One region of the Obesumbacterium proteus genome, then DNA from elsewhere that is predicted to be linked to it. Evidence: predicted binding sites of a transcription regulator. Region 1 holds the regulator's gene; the other holds the start of a gene.
What was found. Region 1 encodes CRP, which controls carbon source genes, mostly activating them, when cyclic AMP is high. Its sites were predicted from a motif close to ATGTGANNNNNNTCACAT; they were not measured.
Positions count from the first base shown of each region.

Region 1 (3,106 bases):
CCGTGTAAGATGTCATTTTTTTGGGGGTGATGCTTTTTATTGATAGGGGAAGCGCGGTGAAATATCTGCCAAAAATTCAGCAGTTAAAAACGTTTCAGGAAGTGATTCGTCGCGGAAGTATTCGCGCCGCCGCACGCGCATTAAACCAGTCACAGCCAGCAATAAGCAGAGCGATCAAAGAATTGGAACATACGCTGAATACGCAGCTTATCGTGCGCGGAGCCAAAGGAATGATGCTGACTGAAACAGGAAGCGCGTTTGCGGCACGCTCGCAGCTTATTTTGGAAGAACTACAGCGCGCGGCAGATGAAATTGAGCAGATAAGCCAATATTCTCAAGGATCAGTTTCTGTAGGCTTTTCATCGCTAATTGCGCTAACCGTGTTTCCTCAGGCCGCTGATACCTTTAAGTCTCAGTTTCCACAGGCCAATATACACGCCAAAGAAGCGCAGCTCTCGACGCTTCTACCGGCTTTGCGTGAAGGGCGACTCGATTTTGCCATCGGCACGCTAACAGCCGAAACCACGCCAATAGATCTGGTACGTGAGCCGTTATTTGAATCGCCCTTTTGCATTATCGCTCACCGCGACAACCCATTTTCTCAAGCGAAATCGTTAGAAGAGCTGAAGCACGCAAAATGGCTGATACCCGAAACCGATATGGGTTATTACCAGCAGCTAGAATCCGCCATGGGGAATTTTTACCACCAGCTTAGCCAATCACCGATCCGAACGGACTCCGTGGTTTGCGGATTAAGCATGGTGCAACAGGCACAATATCTGACCATCGTGGCTCGGGCGATGCGGACTCCGCTGGGATTAGGCAATACGCTCTGTGCATTGCCTATCGACGATTTACCCACCGCCCAATACTGCGTGTTCTATTCGCAAAAATCGCCGCTCACCTTAACGGCGCGGCGATTCCTGGATTTATTACGTTGGGAATGCCAAAACTATGCTTGGGAGTAAAAACGTTACTCAACCACGATAGTTTCAAAGCTGTGAGTAATATTCACCGCCTGACCCAACATCAGCGCTACCGAGCAATACTTCTCGGCCGATAAGGCAACCGCACGTTCAACGGCTTTATCGGTCAGCCCTTTGCCGGTAACCACAAAATGCAGATTGATATGAGTAAACAAACGAGGGGCTTCTTCACGACGCTCAGAGGTTAATTTCACTTCACAGTCGCGCACGTCCAGTCGCCCTTTTTGCAAAATTGAAACCACGTCAATCGCACTGCATCCACCCGCAGACATCAGCACCATTTCCATTGGGCTTGGTGCTTTGTCGCCAGCGTTTCCATCCATAAGAATCTGGTGTCCTGAAGCGGATTCACCCAGAAAAGTCATCCCTTCAACCCATTTCACTCGTGCCTGCATGTTTATCACCCCTTTGGTTAAATTTTGGCATCAGACTACGCTTTCTATAAAAAACAGGCAATCCGAGGCCTCACTTCTTGATGCTGAAGCGAGACAACACAAGACACCTGCACAAAGCTGTGCTACAAACTATGCCGAAATGGATCTTTATGGATTGAAACGGGTATAGATCAATAACTCTAGGAAATAATTACCTTAGCCTATTACTCTATATCTCGATTATGAAGTGCTATAACAAGTTAATAAGCAAAGCCCCGTGCCACGATAAGCACACTGTCAGGATCAGTATCCCGATATTAGGGCAGCGATAACAACAGAGGATAATAGCGAATGGTTCTCGGCAAACCGCAAACAGACCCGACTCTTGAATGGTTCTTGTCTCATTGCCATATCCACAAGTATCCGTCCAAAAGTACCCTGATCCACCAAGGTGAAAAGGCTGAAACCCTGTACTACATCGTTAAGGGCTCCGTTGCTGTATTGATTAAAGATGAAGAAGGCAAAGAAATGATCCTTTCTTATCTGAATCAGGGCGATTTCATTGGTGAACTAGGCTTATTTGAGGAAGGGCAAGAACGTAGCGCCTGGGTTCGTGCAAAAACCGCCTGTGAAGTGGCTGAAATTTCCTACAAGAAATTCCGCCAGCTCATTCAGGTCAATCCAGATATTCTGATGCGCCTTTCTGCTCAGATGGCTAGCCGCTTACAGGTTACCTCTGAAAAAGTCGGCAACCTTGCGTTCTTGGACGTAACCGGTCGTATCGCTCAGACCCTGCTGAATCTGGCCAAACAGCCAGATGCCATGACTCATCCAGATGGTATGCAGATCAAGATCACTCGTCAGGAAATTGGCCAGATCGTTGGCTGCTCCCGTGAAACCGTTGGTCGTATTCTGAAGATGCTGGAAGATCAAAATCTGATCTCCGCACACGGAAAAACCATCGTCGTTTACGGCACTCGCTGATAGATGACGCCCGTGTAGCCTTGCTGCACGGGTTTCTTTGGCTATGTGGCGGCGGTTCATCTACCACCCGGAAGTCAACTACGCACTGCGTCAAACGCTGGTGCTGTGTCTTCCTGTGCTATTCGGTCTGTTGATAGGTAATCTACAACTTGGGCTGATGTTCTCTTTAGTTCCCGCCTGCTGCAATATTGCCGGACTCGATACCCCACATAAACGCTTTATCAAACGCTTAGTCGTTGGCGGCAGCTTATTTGCCTTTAGCAGTTTTCTGCTACAGCAATGCTTACTTTGGCAAATTCCCCTACCGCTGATCATGCTCGGTTTGGCTTTATTGCTCGGCGTTAACGGTGAGATTAGCCCGCTACATGCGCGACTTATGCCAGCAGCGCTGGTTGCCTCTATTTTTACCCTGAGTATGGCGGGAAGCGTGCCGATCTGGCATGGGCCACTGCTGTATATTGTCGGTACTATTTGGTATGGCGCTTTCACCTGGTTTTGGTTCCTGCTGTGGAAGGGGCAACCGATCCGCGAAAACCTCAGCCAGCTTTACGTTCAGCTTGGCGACTACATGGAAGCCAAGTACAGCCTGCTAACTCAGCATATCGATCCTGAAACCGCACTGCCTCCGTTGCTGCAACGTCAGCAAAAAGTGATGGATCTTATTGCTCAGATATACCAACAAATGCACATGCTTTCGTTGGTGCATAATCCTGAATACAAACGCCTGCTGCGCTATTTTCAGGTCGCATTAGATTTGCAAGA
Region 1 is NZ_CP014608.1:1,053,067-1,056,172, reverse strand. Features, by position in the region: gene DSM2777_RS04990 (LysR substrate-binding domain-containing protein) at 57-968, shown strand; gene DSM2777_RS04985 (OsmC family protein) at 974-1,381, opposite strand; gene crp (cAMP-activated global transcriptional regulator CRP) at 1,712-2,344, shown strand; gene DSM2777_RS04975 (YccS/YhfK family putative transporter) at 2,388-3,106, shown strand, end outside.

Region 2 (3,106 bases), 1.1 Mb from region 1:
GCTGAGTTTCATCCATTGCTGAATGCCGCCCATTTCGATCACATCGTGCATAAAGGCACCGATGCCTCTATCGATAGCTACAGCGCTTTTTTTGACAATGGTCGCAGAGCCTCAACCGAGTTGCATCACTGGCTGCAAAGACATCAAATCGACACGCTCTACATGATGGGGCTAGCTACGGATTACTGCGTAAAATACTCCGTGATGGATGCGCTGCATCTGGGGTATCGCGTGGTGGTAATTACCGACGGGTGCCGCGGCGTCAATATCAAGCCTGAAGACAGCAAAATTGCACTCCAGCAGATGCAAACGCTTGGCGCAACATTGATGACATTAAGCGACGTTAGATTCTAAAACCTTTATTCTCTTGCACAGGGCGGATGACAACCAACGCTTCCGCCCTATCGCTCTCAAGCCACCACACTCTGTCACCTGAAAAATGCCGCCTGAATAACCTGAATAAATAGTTATGCTTCAGGCTTTATGCGAATAATGGCATCGCGCTCAAAGCCTTTCTTAAAGTCCTGCTTACTTTTCATTTCAATTTGCCCCTGCATGTTGATGCTCATGTGCTGAGGATCGGTGTTATGGCGCGACTGCCACAGCATCACCATTTGCAGACTGTTTTCTTTTTGCTCTGGAGTCAAACTCACGCCGTCCGGCCATTTTCCGAGTTCAACCGCGGTTACCAAGCGTTGATAAATTTCTGGCGTCATCGCCGATAGCAAATCATCAAGTTCCATTTTAAACCTCGCTTAAGATGCACTTTGCTGAATCGTTTCTTCTGCGCTATAATAAGCACATAGAAAAGAATTTGTTGTTAGCCCTGAGTCTGTTTACCGGAGTCTTCATCGGTGAAGCTAAGCGATGCAGAGTTCACGCAATAGCGGTCACCGGTAGGCTGTGGTCCATCAGGGAAAACATGGCCAAGATGCGCATCACAGTGAGCGCAGCGAATTTCAGTACGCTGCATGCCGTGTGAATTGTCTTCAAGGTAGCGGATAGCCTCCGCGCTAACGGGCTGGTAGAAGCTAGGCCAGCCGCAGCCAGAATCGTATTTGCTGTTTGAGTAGAACAGTGGACTGTTACAACACAGGCAGTGATAAATGCCTTCTTGTTTATTGTGTAACAGTTTACCGCTAAAAGGCGGCTCAGTGCCCCGCTGTTGTGTGACGTAGCGTTGCATTTCAGTTAAGTCATTCGGGTGTTGTGCAGAGAAATCGTCTTTAGCCATTTGTGCGTTCTCGAAGAGTTGTTTTTGGTTATCATTGATCACTTTTTTTGGCGATTAATTATAACAAACAGTTAACAACGGTTCAGCCAAATTTGGTCTAAACTGTTTAGCGAATCGGCGGCAGCCTCATTTTTGTGATGAGTATCACAAATGAAAGTCGAGATGGCTTGAGACTCAGATGACTGCCCCCATGTATAATCCGAAACAGAGTGTTAAATGGAAGCGTGTGATATGTGCTCAGCCAAGGCTTCGCTTTGATTTACAGCAATAATTGACACGATTCCGCTTGACGCTTTATAAGGTTTTTGTAATTTTACAAGCAACCTTTTATTCACTAACCAATAGCTGGTGGAATATATGACTATCAAAGTAGGTATCAACGGTTTTGGCCGTATCGGCCGTATTGTTTTCCGTGCTGCTCAAGAACGTTCTGACATCGAAATCGTTGCAATCAACGACCTGTTAGACGCTGAGTATATGGCTTACATGCTGAAGTACGACTCTACTCACGGTCGTTTCAACGGCACTGTTGAAGTTAAAGATGGCCACCTGGTCGTTAACGGCAAAACAATCCGTGTTACCGCAGAACGTGATCCGGCTAACCTGAAATGGAACGAAGTCAACGTTGACGTTGTTGCTGAAGCAACTGGTCTGTTCCTGACTGACGAAACTGCACGTAAGCACATCGCTGCTGGTGCTAAGAAAGTCGTTCTGACTGGTCCTTCTAAAGACAACACCCCAATGTTCGTAATGGGTGTTAACGATAAGACTTATGCTGGCCAAGATATCGTTTCTAACGCATCTTGCACCACTAACTGCCTGGCTCCACTGGCTAAAGTTCTGAACGACAAGTTCGGCATCGTTGAAGCACTGATGACTACCGTTCATGCGACTACCGCAACTCAGAAAACCGTTGATGGCCCGTCTCACAAAGACTGGCGCGGCGGCCGCGGCGCATCCCAGAACATCATTCCTTCATCTACCGGTGCTGCTAAAGCTGTAGGTAAAGTAATCCCAGAACTGAACGGCAAACTGACTGGTATGGCGTTCCGCGTTCCTACCCCTAACGTTTCTGTTGTTGACCTGACTGCTCGTATCGAGAAGAAAGCAACTTACAAAGAAATCTGTGCTGCAATGAAAGCTGCGTCTGAAGGCGAGCTGAAAGGCGTACTGGGTTACACCGAAGATGACGTAGTTTCTACTGACTTCAACGGCGAAGTTTGCACTTCAGTATTCGATGCTAAAGCTGGTATCGCGCTGAACGACAACTTTGTGAAACTGGTTTCTTGGTACGATAACGAAACTGGCTACTCAAACAAAGTTCTGGATCTGATCGCTCACATCTCTAAATAATTTAGCGATGAGAAGTTGATGAGAGGGCGACATTTATGTCGCCCTTTTTTTTGGTTTTTTGCACCTAGCATATGAAGGCCAATCTGATGTCACAACAAAATTTGTCTGAAAAAATCTTTACCCTGCCCGTTCAAGAACAAATCACTCCGTACATTTCTCAACGCCAAATCGACGAACTTCCTGTTGTCGTCGTTAATCATCCTAAAGTTCGTGCCGCTGTCACCTTGCAAGGCGCACATTTGCTCTCATGGCAACCTTCTGGCGAGAAACCTGTACTGTGGTTGAGCAGCGAAACCGCGTTCAAAAACAGCGTAGCGATTCGCGGGGGTATTCCTATCTGCTGGCCTTGGTTTGGCCCTGCTGGTCAGCCTGCGCACGGTTTTGCCCGTAACCTGCCTTGGACACTCACCGCGCATGATGAAGATGAAAGCGGCGTGATCTTAACGTTCACTCTTGAACAAAGCGCTGAAAGCAAAAAACATTGGCCGCATGACTTCTGCCTGATTGCACGATTCAAAC
Region 2 is NZ_CP014608.1:2,155,415-2,158,520, reverse strand. Features, by position in the region: gene pncA (bifunctional nicotinamidase/pyrazinamidase) at 1-354, shown strand, start outside; gene DSM2777_RS10090 (YeaC family protein) at 468-743, opposite strand; gene msrB (peptide-methionine (R)-S-oxide reductase MsrB) at 821-1,234, opposite strand; gene gapA (glyceraldehyde-3-phosphate dehydrogenase) at 1,592-2,587, shown strand; gene DSM2777_RS10075 (D-hexose-6-phosphate mutarotase) at 2,689-3,106, shown strand, end outside.
Region 2: a site for CRP is predicted at 1,367-1,384, ahead of msrB (peptide-methionine (R)-S-oxide reductase MsrB). Genes of this name have one in related genera too.